Regions from separate parts of the Streptomyces sp. NPDC007088 genome, predicted to be linked through region 2. Evidence: predicted binding sites of a transcription regulator. Region 2 holds the regulator's gene; the other holds the start of a gene.

Region 1 (8,855 bases), on a different contig from region 2:
GTCCCACCACGCCCCGCCTCCCGCACGGCCCGGCGGCCCGGCGCCCCGCAGCGAGCGGGACGCCGGGCCGTTCGTTCCGGCCGGGGCCGTCACTCCCCGGCCGGAGTCAAAGGCCGCGGCCCCGGGGCCTGGGACCGCGGACCTGGCGCCCCGCCCGGCGCCCTTGGCCCCTTCGTTCTCAGGCCGCCGCCGGGACCGGCACCTGTGCCGTGGTGCCGGCCGGGGTGAGGGCGATCTCCAGGACCTGGCGGACGTCCGTGACGGGGTGGACCTCCAGCTTCTCCAGGACCTCGGCGGGCACGTCGTCCAGATCGGGCTCGTTGCGCTTGGGGATCACGACGGTGGTGATCCCGGCGCGCTGGGCGGCCAGCAGCTTCTGCTTGAGGCCGCCGATGGGCAGGACCCGGCCGGTGAGCGAGACCTCCCCGGTCATCGCGACGTCCGTGCGCACGAGCCGCCCGCTGAGCAGCGAGGCGAGCGCGGTGGTCATCGTGATACCCGCGCTCGGCCCGTCCTTCGGTACCGCCCCGGCCGGGAAGTGGATGTGCACGCCCCGGTCCTTGAGGTCGCCGACCGGCAGTTCCAGTTCGGCGCCGTGCGAACGCAGGAAGGAGAGCGCGATCTGCGCGGACTCCTTCATGACGTCCCCGAGCTGTCCGGTCAGGGTCAGCCCGGAGCCGCCGGTCTCCGCGTCGGCGAGGGACGCCTCGACGAACAGGACGTCGCCGCCGGCCCCCGTGACGGCCAGCCCGGTCGCCACCCCGGGAACCGAGGTGCGCCGCTCGGCCGGGTCCTGCGCCGACTCGGGGACGAAGTGCGGACGCCCGATGAGCTCACGCAGCTCGGTGTCGGTGACGGTGAACGGGAGGTCCCGCTTCCCCAGCTCGTGCTCGGCGGCCACCTTGCGCAGCAGCCGGGCCACCGAACGCTCCAGATTGCGGACCCCGGCCTCGCGGGTGTACTCGCCGGCCAGCTTGCGCAGCGCCGACTCCTCCACCGTCAGCTCGCCGGGCTCCAGGCCCGCGCGCTCCAGCTGACGCGGGAGAAGGTGGTCGCGGGCGATGACGACCTTCTCGTCCTCGGTGTAGCCGTCGAGCCGCACGAGTTCCATCCGGTCGAGCAACGCCTCCGGGATCGCTTCGAGGACGTTGGCGGTGGCCAGGAAGACGACATCGCTCAGGTCGAGCTCCACCTCCAGGTAGTGGTCGCGGAAGGTGTGGTTCTGCGCGGGGTCGAGGACTTCGAGCAGGGCGGCGGCCGGATCGCCCCGGAAGTCCGAGCCGACCTTGTCGATCTCGTCGAGCAGGACGACCGGGTTCATCGAACCGGCCTCCTTGACGGCGCGCACGATCCGGCCCGGCATGGCCCCGACGTAGGTGCGGCGGTGGCCCCGGATCTCGGCCTCGTCCCGCACTCCGCCGAGGGCGACGCGGACGAACTCGCGGCCCATGGCGTGCGCCACGGACTCGCCGAGGCTCGTCTTGCCGACCCCGGGCGGGCCGACGAGCGCGAGCACCGCTCCCCCGCGCCGGCCACCGACCACGCCGAGGCCCCGGTCGGCTCGGCGCTTGCGCACCGCGAGGTACTCGGTGATGCGGTCCTTCACGTCGGCGAGGCCCGCGTGCTCGGCGTCCAGGACCTCGCGGGCGCCCGCGATGTCGTAGGCGTCCTCGCTGCGTTCGTTCCACGGCATGCCGAGGACGGTGTCGAGCCAGGTCCTGATCCAGGAACCCTCGGGGCTCTGATCGCTGGAGCGCTCCAGCTTCTCGACCTCCTTGAGGGCCGCCTCGCGGACCTTCCCGGGCAGGTCGGCGGCCTCGACACGGGCCCGGTAGTCGTCCGACTCGTCCTCGCCGTCCTGTCCGCTCAGCTCGCGCAGCTCCTTGCGGACCGCTTCGAGCTGCCGGCGCAGCAGGAACTCGCGCTGCTGCTTGTCGACGCCCTCCTGGACGTCCTTCGCGATGGCCTCCGCCACGTCCTGCTCGGCGAGGTGTTCGCGCAGCTGGAGGGTGGCGAGCTTGAGCCGGGACACCGGGTCGGCGGTCTCCAGCAGCTCGATCTTCTGGGCGGTCGTGAGGAAGGGCGAGTACCCCGAGTTGTCGGCGAGCGCGCCGACACCCTCGATCTGCTGGACGCGGTCCACGACCTGCCAGGCGCCGCGCTTCTTGAGCCATTCGGTGGCGAGCGCCTTGTACTCGGTGACGAGTTCGCTCACCGCGCCGGGCAGCGGTTCGGGGACGAACTCCTCGACCTTCGTTCCCTCGACCCACAGGGCCGCGCCGGGCCCGGTGGTACCGGCGCCGATGCGGACCCGGCCGCGCCCCTTGATCAGCGCGCCGGGATCGCCGTCGGCGAGCCGGCCGACCTGTTCGACGGTGCCGAGCACACCGGTACTCGCGTAGTTCCCGTCGACCCGCGGCACGAGCAGTACCTCGGGCTTGCCCGCCGCCCCGCCGGACCGCGCGGCGGCCTGCGCGGCCTCGACCGCGGCGCGCACCTCGCTGTCCGAGAGGTCGAGCGGCACGACCATGCCGGGCAGGACGACCTCGTCATCCAGCGGCAGCACGGGCAGGGTGAGCGGTGCGGACGTCAAAGCCATGATCTCCCCTTCGGCATTCAAGTTGAGCTGTATCGACTCAATGCCTGGGGGGTGCCGGATGTTCCCGGACGCGTGTTCGCTCTGAGCGATCATGGGGAAGGGCGTCCGGTGCGGCCCGTGCGCGGCCCCGCGCATCCCTCACAGTTGTCGCATGGAACCCACTGGCATCGCTCCTGACGGCACGTTTCTGCGCGAGGGGTCCCCGGACCGCGTACGTCCGGAGTTCGCCGCGGTGGTGGCGGCGGCCCGGCAGCGGATCGCGGAGACCTTCGGCGACCGGCTGCACAGCGCCTACCTGTACGGGAGCGTGCCGCGCGGCACGGCGCGGCCGGGGCGCTCCGACCTCGACCTGCTGATCGCGCTGCGTTCCCGGCCCACCGAGGAGGACCGCGCGGCGGTCCGCGCGCTGGAGTCCGGGCTCGACGCGGAGTTCCCCGAGGTGGACGGGGTCGGCGCGCTGCTGTGGGACGAGGCCACTCTGCTGAGCGATCTGGAGCGCTGGGACATGGGTTTCTTCGTGGCCGTCCTGTGCACCCCCCTGCTCGGCGAGGACCTCGCCGGACGGCTGCCCGCCTACCGGCCGGACACGCTGCTGGCCCGTGAGCTGAACGGCGACCTCGACGCGGCCCTGGCCCGCTGGGGCGCGCGGGCGGCCGCCTCGCGCGCCGCCGGGGACGCACGGGACCTGCGCGCCCTGGCCAGGGTGGCCGGGCGCAAGCTCGTGCGCACCGGTTTCACGCTGGTCATGCCGGTGTGGGGCGGCTGGACGAGCGACCTCCAGGAGATGGCGGAGGTGTTCGGGACGTACTACCCGGAGCGGGGCGGGCAGATGCGCGCCGCCTCCCGCTCCGCCCGGCGCCCCAACCCCGACACGCTGCCGCTGCTCGTCGGGGACCTCGGGCCCTGGCTCGCCGCGGAGTACACGCGGGTCCACGGGGTGAAGGCGGCGCGGCCGTACCCGGGCTGAGCGGCGCGCGGGCCGGGTACGGCAGGGGCCGCGCGGGCCGGGTACGGCAGCGGCGCGCGGGTGTGCCCGGCCGCCCGGACGCGGGTACGTACGGGGCGGCGCACGGCGCCCCGGCCCTCGCGGGGTCTCTCTCGGCCCTCGCGGTGGGTCTCGCCCAGCCCTCGCGGTGACTCTCGCTCAGCCCTCGCGCTGATTCCACTCGGGCGTCCCGCGCGGTCGTTCCCCCTGTCTTCCTTGTCTTCCCGGGTCCTCCTTGTCTTTCCGGGTCCTCCTTGTCTTCCATGTCTTCCCGGGCGGTGCTTCCGCGCGGTCCGGGCCCTCGCGCGGTCCGCTGCCACAGCGGCGCGGTACGACGGGCGCCCGCCCGTCGGGCGGTCCGCCCGCCGCGGCGGGATCAGTCCTGGTAACCCGGTGCGACGCGGTCGAGGAGCCGCAGCAGCGCGGCCCAGGCCAGGTCGTTGGCCTGGTCGTCGGCGAGGTCGGAGTCGGCCTCGCCGTTCATCTGGCGAGAGGTGTACGCGCAGACCTCCTCGGGCGGCAGGACGAGCGCGGCGCCCCCGGCCTGGGCGGTCACCTGGATCTCGCAGGCCTTGTCGAGGTAGTACATGCGGAGGAAGGCACGCGCGGCCGTCTCACCGATGGTCAGCAAGCCGTGGTTGCGCAGCACGAGCGCGTGGTGCTCGCCGAGGTCGGTGACGAGCCGCTGCTGCTCGGCGAGGTTGAGGGCCTGACCCTCGTAGTCGTGGTAGGCGAGGCGGCCGTAGAACTCCATGGACATCTGGTTGAGCGGAAGCAGTCCCCCCTCCTGCGCGGCGACGGCGCAGCCCGCCTTGGTGTGGGTGTGCAGCACGCATCGCGCGTCCTCACGCGCCCGGTGGATGGCGCTGTGAATGACGAATCCGGCGGGGTTGACCGGGTACGGGCTCGGCTCGACCGCGTTGCCGTCCAGGTCGATCTTGACGAGGCTGGAGGCGGTGATCTCCTCGAACATCAGCCCGTACGGGTTGATGAGGAAGTGGTGATCGGGCCCGGGAAGGCGCAGCGAGATGTGCGTGTAGATGAGGTCGGTCATCCGGAAGTGCGCGACGAGCCGGTAGACGGCGGCCAGTTCGCGGCGCAGCGCCTGCTCGTCGGTCTCGGGGGGCGAGGCGGGCGCGGGGACGGGGGCGGGGACGGGGGCGGGGGGCAGCGTGGGGGCGGAGGTCACGGGCGTACTCCTCGGTGCGGAGGGCGGGGGTTCACCCCTCCAGGCTGGAGGCTACGGACGCCCGGCGACAAGGGCGCACGCCCGTCCGCGCGCGAGATCCGGTGGTTCGCGGGGCCGCCGCTCCCGGCCCCTTCCCGGCCCGACTCCGCCCGTGCCCGTGTCCGCGCCCGGCCCCTTCCCGGCCCGACTCCGCCCGTGCCCGTGTCCGCGCCCGTGCCCGCGCCCGCCCGCGTCCTGGTCGCCGCCTGCCGCACGGCTTCCGACCGGCCTCCCGGCTCCTGGACGTCCTCCCAGCCGATCCGCGCCGGTTTCCGGCCGAGGGCGTGAACCGGACGAGGTGCCGCGAGCGATAAGGAGTACGTGAGACTTTTCCGGCCCCTGAGGGGCGAACGTGACGACGGCGCCCTGCTACGGGCCGTCCGCGCGGGGCAGCACGAGGCCCTGGGCACGTTCTACGACCGCCACTCCGGGTGGCTGCACGCCCGGCTGAACCGGCGCTGCGGGGACCCGGAACTGGTCCGCGAGGTCGTGCAGGACACCTTTGTGACGGTGTGGCGTTCCGCTGGAGGTTTCCGCGGTACCGAGGCCGGCGGCTGGCTGTGGACGATCGCCGCGCGCCGCCTCGTGGACGCGCTGCGCGCCCAGGAGCGGGCGGAGCGCCCGCTCGACCTGCCCGTCCCCGACGTCCCCTCGGCCGAACAACACGTCCTGGCCGGCCTGGAGTACGGGGACGTGGGCGGCGCCCTGCGGCGGCTCTCACCCGAACTCGCCGCCGTCCTGCGGGCGACCGTCGTCGACGGTCTGACCACGCGGGAGGCCGCGCGACTGCTCGGTATCCCCGAAGGCACCGTCAAGACCCGCGCCGCGCGGGCCCGCCGCGAGCTGCGCGCGGCCCTCGAACCGTCCACGCGTCAGGGCCCCACAGGAGGCAGGGCATGAACTTCTCCCGGCACACGGACCCACAGACCGCCGCCCACTACGCGCGGGGCACGCTTCCCGAGGCGCAGTGCGTCCTCCTGGAGGACCACGTCGAATCCTGCGGGCGCTGCGCCGCCGCCGTCTCCCGCGCGGTGCGCGACACGGCGGCCGGACCGGTTCTCGACTCCCTGCGGGAGAGCGTGCTGCTCTCCGTCAGGGGCGCCGAGGCCACCAGCGAGGCCCCTGCCGCCGGGGTGCGGAGCCCCGGGCCAGGCGCCTCCCTTCCTCGTCCCCGGACCGCCGGGGGGCGGTTCGGGGCGTCAGCCCGCGGCGGGTGGGCGGACATCCTCCGCCCCCCGGCCGGCGGCCCGGCGCGGTGGCCGGACACGCTGCGGGCCCTGCGTACGGCGCTGAGCCCCGGCTGGTGGGCGGCCGTGCTCCTCGTGGTGGCGGGGACGGTGGTCCTGGGCCTGGGCGCCGATTCCGGCGGGGCCCGGCCCTTGCTCCTGGCGGTGGCCCCGGTTCTGCCGCTCGCGGGCGTGGCCCTCGCCTACGGTCCGTACGCCGACCCGCTGTACGAACTGGCCCTGGCCACCCCGCGCGGGGGCCTCAAACTCCTGTTGCTGCGCACCACGGCGCTGAGCGCGGTGTGCCTCCCGCTGCTGACCGCGGTAGGCGCCTTCCTCCCGGGTGTGCCCGGGGCGCCCGGACCGGCGGCCTGGCTGCTGCCCTCGCTCGCGCTGACGCTGACGACGCTCGCGGCCGGCTCCTACGTGGGCTGCCGGGCGGCCGCCGCCGGGTGCGCGGCGGGCTGGGCGGTCGCGGTCGCCCTGCCGACAGGGAGGCCGGGCCCCTCCACCGCCATACAGCTGGCAGAACGGCTCTCCCTGCTGCTGGACGGGCCGGCGGCGCAGACGGGCTGGGCCCTGGGGGCCGTGCTGTGCGCCGCCCTCCTCGCACTGCGCCGCACCGCCTACGACCACATCTGAACACCGACCGCATCCGTACACCTGGGCAGCCCCCTCCGGCCGACGTGCCCAACAGACGTACCCGTCCGACGTGGCCGCAAGACCGCCCCGCCTGACGGCGCGTCCGCTGACGGCATTTCCACCGACGACTACCGACTACCTACTACCGACCAGCACCTACCGACTGACGTACGGGAGTACGCGTGAGCACTCTGTCCCTGTCCGGACTGACCGTCCGGCACCGCGGGCGCACCGCGCTGGACGCCCTCGACCTGGAGCTGGGCCCCGGTGTGCACGGGCTGCTCGGGCCGAACGGCGCCGGCAAGACCTCCTTGATCAGAGTCCTCGCCACCGTCTCCGAGCCGGCGGCCGGGACCGTGGAGCTCCTCGGCCACGACCTCGCCGACCGGCACGGGCGGGTCGAGGTGAGGCGCCGCCTGGGCTATCTGCCGCAGGACTTCGGCCACTACCCGGGCTTCACGGTCCGGGAGTTCGTCGCCTACATGGCCTGGCTCAAGGAAGTGCCCGGCGCCGGTGTCCCCGAAGCGGTCGAGCGGGCGCTGTCCCGGGTCGGGCTCGGTGCCCGCGCCGACGACAAGCTCCGGCACCTGTCCGGCGGCATGCTGCGCCGGGCGGGCATCGCGCAGGCCCTCGTCAACGAACCCGAGCTGCTCCTGCTGGACGAGCCCACGGCGGGCCTCGACCCGGAACAGCGGGTCGAGTTCCGGGCCCTGCTGCGCGAGCTGGGAGCCACCGCGACGATCGTCGTCTCCACGCATCTCGTGGAGGACGTGGCGGGTGCCTGTACGGAGGTGACCTTGCTGGAGGAGGGCCGGCTCGCCTACCGGGGCACCCCGCAGGACCTCGTGCGTCTGGGGGAGAGCGTGGCGGCCGACCAGGACGCCAGTCCCCTGGAGCGCGGCTACACGGCGGCTCTCGCGGCCCACCGCTCGGGCACGTGGGCCGGGGCCGTCCGATGAGCACGCTCAGCCCGGCCCGGCCGGAGCCCGTCGCGGCCCCGCCCGCCCCTCGGACCGGCGCGCTGCGCGCGCAGATGCGCCACGGACTCGGACGCTGGGCCGGGGCGCTCCTCGCCGCGACCCTGCTGGTCTTCCTGGCCTCCGACGCCGGGGCCTGGCAAGGGCTGTGGAGCGAGACGCAGTTCAAGCTGCACGGCGCGACCGTCCTTCTCGCGGGACCGGTGGCGCTCGGCGCGGGTTGCTGGTCCGGCGGGTTCGACCGGCGTCGCGGGACCGGCGAACTGCTCAGCAGCGCGGCCCGTTCCGCGCTGCGGCGCTTCCTGATGACCACACTGCCCCTCGCGGCCTGGACGGTCGCCGGCTACGCGGTGGCCACGACCGCCGTCCTGCTCGCCTCCTGGCCGTACACCTCCGCAGGCCACCCAGACGTCTCCGTACTGCTCGGCGACGCGGCGTACCTCGTGGCGGCCGCCGTGCTCGGACAGGTCGCGGGGCGGCTGATCCCCTGGCGGCTCGCCGCCCCGGTGCTCGGCGTCCTGCTCTACGCCCTGCTCGGTCTCTCCCCGTGGGAGTCCCCGCTCCTGCCGTCCTGGGGGCTCTGGGGCGAGGGCGACCGGGCCCCGTGGCAGACCTTCGTCATGGCGCTCTGGCTGCTCGCCCTGGCCGCGACGACCGTCCTCGCGCACACCGCACGGCGCCGGTTCCTGTGCCTCCTCACGTCGGCCGCCCTCGCGCTGGCCGCCGCGGCGTCCCTGCTGGGGACGGGCTCCCCGACGCGTACCGATCCGCTCACGACCCGCGTCGTGTGCGACACGCGCATCCGTCCCGCGGTCTGCGTCGAGGCGAGCCACCCCGGCCTGCTCCCCGAAGTAACCGCGGCCCTGCGCCCGCTGGCCGGGAAACTGGAGGGGGTCGGCAATCTGCCCGCGCGCTGGTCGGAGAGGGGCGGGCGCCGGGGCGGGGAAACGGTCAGCCTCCCGCAGCTCATGTACGGGCAGGAGATCGTCCGCAACAAGCTGGTCGACCCCGGGCGCTGGCGCCACGACGCCGCCTACTCCCTCATCGGGTCCGACCCGTGCGACGCGCGCGTCGAGGACGTACGGGCCGCGCGGGTCAGCGAAACCGTGCTCGACTGGCTCGCCCCCCAACGCGACTCCGCCCGCGAGCAGTTCGAGGAGCAGGCACGGGCGGAAGGCAACGAGAAGGAGCTCGCCTC
Region 2 (8,855 bases):
TTCCACACCAGATCCGCATGAGTCACCCGCGGCCCGACGTTCCACACCAGATCCGCCGGAGTCGCCCGCGGCGGCGTGTTCCACACCAGATCCCCGGACTGGGCGGCCCCCACCGGGCGGTCGGCGGCCTGCGCCATCCCGCCGGCCACTCCGACGAGCGTCGTCGCCCCCAGAACCAGACCGACGGAGAAGGCTGTCGTGCGGGCCGAGCGAAGCATTCTCTTCCCCATAAGCGGCTTCGTCCTCACTTCCACATCATCCTCTCCCCCGTACGACAATGACGATGGCTCATTGCACGGTCCCCCCGCCACCGGGGCGATGCATCATGTTCCTGCACGTTCAGGACCCTGGGGGGTGGATCTATGGCCACAAAAGACACACATCCGACACATTCTCACTCTGTGGCGGAGCTTTGCGAGGAAGGCCGCCGAATCTACTCCGCGGCGCTGCGCGCCGGCCGCATCGCGCGCAAGGAGGCCGACGCGGCGCCCTGCCTCATGGACTACGCCCTCCTGCGTCCCGATCCGGACAACACCGAATGGCTCCGCCCGGTCCCGCCGAGCCTCGCCCTCGCGCAGCGGCTACAGCCCATCGAGCAGGAAATCCAGCAACACCGGCTCACGGCGGTCGCTCTCGCCGACTCTTTCGAGCCCTTCATGGCGATCAGCGTCCAGGACCCGGCGACCACGCACGCCATCACTGTTCTCGAAGGTCTTCCGCGCATACAGGCGGCCATAGAACTGGCCATGTCAGAGAGCCGAACAGAGATCCTGACCATTCAGCCGGGGGGCGGGCGGGGGGAGGACGTCCTGACCAAAGCGCTGGAACTGGGCCGCCAGGTCGCCTCACGCGGTATCACCATGCGGACCCTCTACCAGCACACGGTACGGCACAACCAGGGCACCTACGCCTACGCGGAACGCATGGGAAAACACACCGTGGAGATCCGCACGCTGGAGGAACTCACCGAACGACTGATGATCTTCGACCGGTCGGTCGCCTTCATTCCCGCCCAGGACGACCGCAGCGTCGCCCTCGAACTCCGGCACCCCGGGATAGTGGACTACCTGGCCCGCGTCTTCGAACAGTTCTGGGCCCGCGCGGTACCGCTGCTGGAGTCCCCGCCCTACGCCCCGCCCACCGACGGCATCACCGGCATCCAGCTCTCCATCGCGCGCCTCCTGATCGAGGGCCACGTCGACGAGGCGATAGCGCGCCGTCTCGGGATGAACGTCCGCACCTGCCGCGCGCACATAGCCAAACTGGCCGCCGCGCTCGGAAGCGGAAGCCGCGCCCAACTCGGCTATCTGGTGGCCAAATCGGGAATCCTGGAGGAAACGGGAAAGCCGGAGGCCGCGCCGGGCCCCGGCGCGGCCCCGAGATGAGCTGAGCGTCAGCGACGGCCGGGGCCGGGACGGCGAGACCACTCCGCGTCCCGGCGCCGGCCCCGAACCGCGCCGCTACTCCGCCCCAGAAGAACGTTTCGGCTTCGGGCGCCACACCACCAGCGCGCTCGTCTGCTGCACTTCCTGGTAGGGGACCAGATCCCTGCGGTACGAGGCGTGCACCTGAGCCTCCCGCTGCCGCATCGCGGCCGCCGCGCCGTCGACCGCCGCCGACAACTCGGCGACGTGCTGCTCCAGCGCGGACACCTGCTGCTCCAGCTCGATGATCCGCTTGATTCCGGCCAGGTTGATGCCCTCGTCCTGCGAGAGCTGCTGCACCTGGCGCAGAAGCTGGATGTCACGGGCCGAGTAGCGCCGGCCCCGGCCCGCCGTACGGTCCGGGGAGACCAGCCCGAGACGGTCGTACTGCCGCAGTGTCTGCGGATGCAGCCCCGACAACTGGGCCGCCACCGAGATGACGTAGACCGGGGTCTCCTCGGTCAGCTCGTACGGGTTCCTGCCTCGGCCGTCCATGGTCATGCTCCCTTCGCGGCCTCGAACAGCGCCGCCCGCGGGTCCTCCCCGGCGGTGGCGTCGCGATACGACTCCAGGGCCTCGCGGGCCCGCTCGTCGAGATCCTGCGGAACCGAGACCTCGACGGTCACCAGCAGGTCGCCCCGGGTGCCGTCCTTACGGACCGCGCCCTTGCCCCGGGCGCGCATGGTGCGCCCGTTGGGGGTACCGGCCGGCAGCTTGAGGGTGACCGGCGGTCCACCGAGCGTCGGCACCCGCACGGCGGCGCCGAGCGCCGCCTCGCTGAAGGTGACCGGCACCGTGACCGTCAGGTTGTCGCCCTTGCGGGCGAAGACCGGGTGCGCCTCGACGTGCACGACGACGTACAGGTCACCGGCGGGCCCGCCGCGCTCACCGGGCGCGCCCTTGCCGCGCAGGCGGATGCGCTGACCGTCGCTGACCCCGGCCGGGACGCGCACCTGCATCGTGCGCGAGGACTTGGCCCGGCCGCTGCCCTTGCACACCTCGCACGGGTCCTGGGCGATCAGCCCGCGGCCCTTGCAGTCCACACACGGGTCGGTGAGCGAGAAACCGCCCCCGCCACCGCGCGAGACCTGACCGGTGCCGACACAGGTCGGGCAGACCCGGGGCGTGCCGTTCTTGTCACCGGTGCCCGAACACGCCTTGCAGGGCTCCTGGCTGGACATCCGCAGCGGGACCGTCGCCCCGTCCACCGCCTCGGTGAAGCTGAGCGAGACCTCGGACTCGATGTCCTGGCCCCGGCGCGGCTGCGTCGTCGTACGGGTGCCCTGGCCGCCGCCCCGGTTGAACAGGCCGCCGAAGACATCACCGAGACCACCACCGAAGCCGCCACCCGCGCCGGCGCCCGCACCCGCTCCCGCGGGGCCGCCGCCGAACAGGTCGCCGAGGTCGAAGTTGAAGGAACCGCCCGATCCGGCCGCCCCGCCGGGGCGGAAACCGCCGCCCGCGAACAGACTGCGCGCCTCGTCGTACTCCTTGCGCCGCTTCGGGTCGCCGAGGACGTCGTTCGCCTCGGAGATCTCCTTGAAGCGCTCCTCGGCCTTCGCGTTGCCCTTGTTGGCGTCCGGGTGGTTCTCGCGGGCGAGCTTCCGGTACGCCTTCTTGATCTCTGCCTCGGTGGCGTCCTTCGGCACGCCGAGGACCTTGTAGTAGTCCTTCTCGATGAAGTCCTTGGTGCTCATCCTCGACGTCCCTCCTTTCCGAGCGGCGTCCGTCCCGGCCGCTGCCCCGACTTCTGCCGCTGTGCGAGCGGCCCGGCCGGATCACGCGATCCGGCCGGGCGCCGTCCTGCTCCGTCAGCCCTTGTCCGGGCCACCGTTCTCCTCGTCCGCCGACGGGGACTTCTCCTCGTCGGCCGCCGCCTCCTTGGCCGGCTGGGCCCCGGGCTGCGGTTCGGCGACCGCGACCCGGGCGGGCCGGATGGTGCGCTCGCCGAAGCGATACCCCGGCTGGAGGATCGCGACGCACGTCGTCTCGGTGACGTCCGGCGCGTAGCTGTGCATCAGGGCCTCGTGGATCGTCGGGTCGAAGGGCTCGCCCTCCTCGCCGAACTGCTGCAGGCCCATCTTCGAGGTGATCGCCTCCAGGGAGTCGGCCACCGACTTGAACCCGCCCGTCAGCTCCTCGTGCTCACGGGCCCGGCCGATGTCGTCGAGCACGGGCAGCAGCTCGCCCAGGAGGTTCGCCACGGCGATCTCCTTGACGGTCACGCGGTCCCGCTCGACGCGCCGACGGTAGTTCTGGTACTCGGCCTGGAGCCGCTGCAGGTCCGCGGTGCGCTCGCCGAGCGCCGTACGTACCTGATCCAGCTGGGCCGTCAGAGCCACGTTCTGCTGTGCGTCCCCGGCCGGGGCCGTGCCGCCCGCCTCCTCGGAGGCGGACCGGCCGGCCTCGGCGGCGGCGTCGGGGGTGGCGCCGTCGGAGACGTCAGCGGGCTCGTCCTTGTCGTCGAAGCCCCCCGGAGTCTCCTCGGTCATGCGGCGCCGTCCTTACGGTTGTTGTCCTCGTCGACGATCTCGGCGTCGACCACGTCGTCGTCGGCCTTGGCCTGACCGGCCTCGCCGGCGCCCGCGGCGCCCTCGGCACCGCCGGCGGCCTGCGCGTCGGCGTACAGGGCCTGGCCGAGCTTCTGCGAGACGGCCGCGACCTTCTCCGTGGCCGTCTTGATCTCGGCGGTGTCCTCGCCCTTGAGCTTCTCCTTCAGCTCGGTGACGGCGGACTCCACCTCGGTCTTGACGTCGGCCGGGACCTTGTCCTCGTTGTCCTTGAGGAACTTCTCCGTCTGGTAGACGAGCTGCTCGCCCTGGTTGCGGGACTCGGCGGCCTCGCGGCGACGGTGGTCCTCGTCCGCGTACTGCTCGGCCTCCTGGCGCATCCGGTCGACCTCGTCCTTCGGCAGCGAGGAGCCGCCGGTGACGGTCATCTTCTGCTCCTTGCCCGTGCCGAGGTCCTTCGCGGTCACGTGCATGATGCCGTTGGCGTCGATGTCGAAGGACACCTCGATCTGCGGGACCCCGCGCGGGGCCGGCGGCAGACCGGTCAGCTCGAACATCCCGAGCTTCTTGTTGTACGCCGCGATCTCGCGCTCGCCCTGGTAGACCTGGATCTGCACGGAGGGCTGGTTGTCCTCGGCCGTCGTGAAGATCTCGGAACGCTTGGTCGGGATCGTGGTGTTGCGCTCGATCAGCTTGGTCATGATGCCGCCCTTGGTCTCGATACCGAGGGACAGCGGGGTGACGTCGAGCAGCAGGACGTCCTTGACCTCGCCCTTGAGGACACCGGCCTGGAGCGAGGCGCCGATGGCGACGACCTCGTCCGGGTTGACGCCCTTGTTGGCCTCCTTGCCGCCGGTCAGCTCCTTCACGAGCTCGGCGACGGCCGGCATACGGGTGGAACCACCGACGAGGACGACGTGGTCGATCTCGCTGAGCGAGATGCCGGCGTCCTTGATGACGTTGTGGAACGGGGTCTTCGTCCGGTCCAGGAGGTCGGCGGTCAGCTGCTGGAACTGGGCGCGCGTGAGCTTCTCGTCCAGGTGCAGCGGGCCCTCGGCGGAGGCCGTGATGTACGGCAGGTTGATCGTGGTCTCGGTGGACGAGGACAGCTCGATCTTCGCCTTCTCGGCGGCCTCGCGCAGACGCTGGAGCGCCATCTTGTCCTTGGCCAGGTCCACGCCGTGACCGTTGTTGAACTGCTTGACCAGATAGTCGACGATGCGCTGGTCCCAGTCGTCACCACCGAGGTGGTTGTCGCCGTTGGTCGCCTTGACCTCGACGACACCGTCACCGATCTCCAGCAGGGAGACGTCGAAGGTACCGCCACCGAGGTCGAAGACCAGGATCGTCTGGTCGTCCTTGTCGAGCCCGTAGGCCAGGGCGGCGGCGGTCGGCTCGTTGACGATGCGCAGGACGTTGAGGCCCGCGATCTCACCGGCCTCCTTGGTGGCCTGGCGCTCCGAGTCGTTGAAGTACGCGGGGACCGTGATGACCGCGTCGGCCACCTTCTCGCCCAGGTACGCCTCGGCGTCCCGCTTCAGCTTCTGCAGGATGAACGCGGAGATCTGCTGGGGGTTGAAGTCCTTGCCGTCCAGGTTGATCTTCCAGTCGGTGCCCATGTGGCGCTTGACCGACCGGATGGTCCTGTCGACGTTGGTGACCGCCTGGCGCTTCGCGACCTCGCCGACGAGCACCTCGCCGTTCTTGGCGAAGGCGACGACGGACGGCGTGGTCCTGGCGCCCTCGGCGTTGGTGATGACGGTGGGCTCGCCGCCTTCGAGAACGCTGACGACGGAGTTAGTCGTGCCCAGGTCGATGCCGACCGCACGTGCCATTTCGGGTCCTCCAGATGACTTGAGTGGAACAGGCTCAAGGATGCAACAGAGATCTCCCGCTGTCAACAGACCTGAGCCATGGGGGCTCAACTCTTATTTAGCCCTTACGCGCAACCCCCGGAAGCCGCACCCGGAACGGCGCGGCCCCACCCGCCCCCGCGTCCGCTTCACTAACGTATGTCCACTTCAACGCACGCCCGCGCCGATATAAGCCGGCACAGCCCGTTCCGGCACCGGTCCGCCTCGACGTAAGTCCACCTCGCCGTGAATCCGCCGCCTCGACCCAAGCCCGCTCCGACGTAAGTCCGGCCCCCGCCCTCAGGACAGGACCACCCCGCAGACCACCCGCCAGACCACCCGCCCCGGCCCCCCGCCTCCCCGGCGCCGGGCCCCGCACACCTCCGCGGACACCCCGGAACACGACCGGCCCGCCATCGGCCACCCCCGTGCGGCAGATCACCGCGCACCCGCCTGCCCACGACCCCGGAGAGTGGGTACCCTCCATACAGACCGGATAAGTTACCGCTTAGTAAGATCAGTGAACCGTGCCGGCGCCCGCCCGGCCGACCGCACCGTCCAACCCGCCCTCCCGGGGCCCCGCCCCCGTCAGGACGGCGGCCCGCCCCCGCCCCCCATTCGTACGCGCAGGTTCGAGGAGCCCTCCATGCAGCTCGCCGCGATCATCGTGTCGCTGCTTCTGACCGTGGTCGGCGTGGCGCTCATCTCCCGAGCAGTCGCGCAGATCTTCCGCCACGTGAGACTGGGCCAGCCGGTCCCGGCGGGCACCCGCACCGACCGGTGGAAGCAGCGCAGCATCACCCTGACGAAGGAATTCGTCGGGCACACCCGGATGAACCGCTGGGGCATCGTCGGTATCGCCCACTGGTTCGTCGCGGTGGGCTTCCTGACGCTGGGCCTGACGATCGTCAACGCCTACGGGCAGCTGTTCCAGGCCGACTGGATCCTCCCGTGGATCGGCACCTGGCCGCCGTACGAGGTGTACATCGAGTTCATCGCGCTGTTCACCACCCTCGGCATCCTCACGCTGATGGCGATCCGCCTGCTGAACCTGCCCTCGCGGGCCGGCCGCAAGTCCCGCTTCACCGGTTCCAAGCTGGGCCAGGCGTACTTCGTCGAGTACGTCATCCTGATCATCGGGCTCGCGGTCCTCATGCTGCGCGGCCTGGAGGGCGCCCTGCACCACGTGGAGGGCTACGAGGCGAGCTACTGGGTCAGCTACCCGCTGGTGGCCGCCCTGCGCGGCCTCGACCTCCCGACGCTCCAGAATCTGGTCTACCTGACCGCCCTGATCAAGCTCGGCGCGACGATGATCTGGGCGATCACGGTCGGCCTCAACACCAACATGGGCGTCGCCTGGCACCGCTTCCTCGCCTTCCCGAACATCTGGTTCAAGCGCAACGCCACCGGCGAGACCTCGCTCGGCGCGCTCCAGCCGATGACCAGCGGCGGCAAGGAGATCGACTGGGAGGACCCCGGCGAGGACGACGTGTTCGGCGTCTCGCAGGTCGAGCACTTCTCCTGGAAGGGCCTGCTCGACTTCTCCACCTGCACCGAGTGCGGCCGCTGCCAGTCGCAGTGCCCCGCCTGGAACACCGGCAAGCCGCTCTCCCCCAAGCTGCTGATCATGTCGCTGCGCGACCACGCGCACGCCAAGGCCCCCTACCTGCTGGCCGGTGGCGGCAAGGACATGGAGGGCAACGAGAAGGCCACGGCCGAGCAGCTCAAGGACGTGCCGGCCGCCGCCCTCGCCGAGGCCGAGCGCCCCCTCGTCGGCACCGCCGAGCCGGCGTCCGAAGGCGGCTTCGCCGCGGGCGGCGTCATCGACCCCGACGTCCTGTGGTCCTGCACCACGTGCGGCGCCTGCGTCGAGCAGTGCCCGGTCGACATCGAGCACATCGACCACATCGTCGACATGCGCCGGTATCAGGTCATGATCGAGTCCAGCTTCCCCAGCGAGGCGGGCACGATGCTCAAGAACCTGGAGAAGAAGGGCAACCCCTGGGGCCTGGCCAAGAAGCAGCGGCTGGAGTGGACCAAGGAGGTCGACTTCGACGTCCCCGTCGTCGGCAAGGACGTCGAGGACCTCACCGAGGTCGACTACCTCTACTGGGTCGGCTGCGCCGGCGCGCTGGAGGACCGCGCGAAGAAGACCACGAAGGCCTTCGCGGAACTGCTGCACATCGCGGGCGTCAAGTTCGCGATCATGGGCGGCGACGAGAAGTGCACGGGCGACTCCCCGCGCCGCCTCGGCAACGAGCCCCTGTTCCAGCAGCTCGCCGCCGAGAACGTCGCGACGCTGAACATGGCGTACGGCGAGTCCCTCGACGAGGAGGGCAAGGTGGACCCCGCCACGAAGAAGCCCCGGTCCGCCAAGAAGATCGTCGCGACCTGCCCGCACTGCTTCAACACGATCGCCAACGAGTACCCGCAGCTCGGCGGCGAGTACGAGGTCATCCACCACACGCAGCTGCTCCAGCACCTCGTGGACGAGGGCAGGCTCACGCCCGTCACCCCCGTCGAGGGCCTGATCACCTACCACGACCCCTGCTACCTGGGCCGGCACAACAAGGTCTACACGCCGCCGCGCGAGATCATCGCCAAGGTCCCGGGCCTCAGGAACGAGGAGATGCACCGCCACAAGGAGCGCGGCTTCTGCTGCGGCGCCGGCGGGGCCCGGATGTGGATGGAGGAGCGGATCGGCAAGCGCGTCAACAACGAGCGCGTCGACGAGGCCCTGTCCCTCAACCCGGACATCATCTCGACGGCCTGCCCCTTCTGCCTCGTCATGCTGACCGACTCGGTCAACGGCAAGAAGAACGACGGCCAGGCCAAGGAGTCCGTGCAGGTCGTGGACGTCGCCCAGCTCCTGCTGGACTCGGTGAAGACCCCGGCGGACCCCGAGCCGCCCGCCGCCGAGGCCGACGCCCCGGACCCCGAACCGGCACCGGCCCCGGCGAGCTGACCGGACGCGGTTGCGGCGCCCGCGGGACAGTGGGGAGGGGGTGAGGGACGGGGGCCGAGGCCCGTGCCCCTTCACCCCCTCCCCACTGTCACCTCACATTCCC

What was found. The regulator HspR, encoded in region 2, represses chaperone genes until heat shock. The targets are predictions, from matches to a motif close to TTGAGNNNNNNNNNCTCAA.
Region 1: lon (endopeptidase La) is a predicted target of HspR. The motif match lies at 2,622-2,640, and genes of this name have one in related genera.

The regions. Positions count from the first base shown of each region.
Region 1 is NZ_JBIAFO010000002.1:327,747-336,601, reverse strand. Features, by position in the region: gene lon (endopeptidase La) at 179-2,599, opposite strand; gene ACFYMP_RS04565 (nucleotidyltransferase domain-containing protein) at 2,751-3,566, shown strand; gene ACFYMP_RS04560 (class II aldolase/adducin family protein) at 3,961-4,755, opposite strand; gene ACFYMP_RS04555 (RNA polymerase sigma factor) at 5,134-5,712, shown strand; gene ACFYMP_RS04550 (zf-HC2 domain-containing protein) at 5,709-6,680, shown strand; gene ACFYMP_RS04545 (ABC transporter ATP-binding protein) at 6,863-7,639, shown strand; gene ACFYMP_RS04540 (hypothetical protein) at 7,636-8,855, shown strand, end outside.
Region 2 is NZ_JBIAFO010000037.1:3,022-11,876, reverse strand. Features, by position in the region: gene ACFYMP_RS31450 (hypothetical protein) at 1-218, opposite strand, end outside; gene ACFYMP_RS31445 (helix-turn-helix transcriptional regulator) at 363-1,385, shown strand; gene ACFYMP_RS31440 (heat shock protein transcriptional repressor HspR) at 1,461-1,919, opposite strand; gene dnaJ (molecular chaperone DnaJ) at 1,922-3,121, opposite strand; gene grpE (nucleotide exchange factor GrpE) at 3,236-3,916, opposite strand; gene dnaK (molecular chaperone DnaK) at 3,913-5,769, opposite strand; gene ACFYMP_RS31420 (heterodisulfide reductase-related iron-sulfur binding cluster) at 6,434-8,752, shown strand.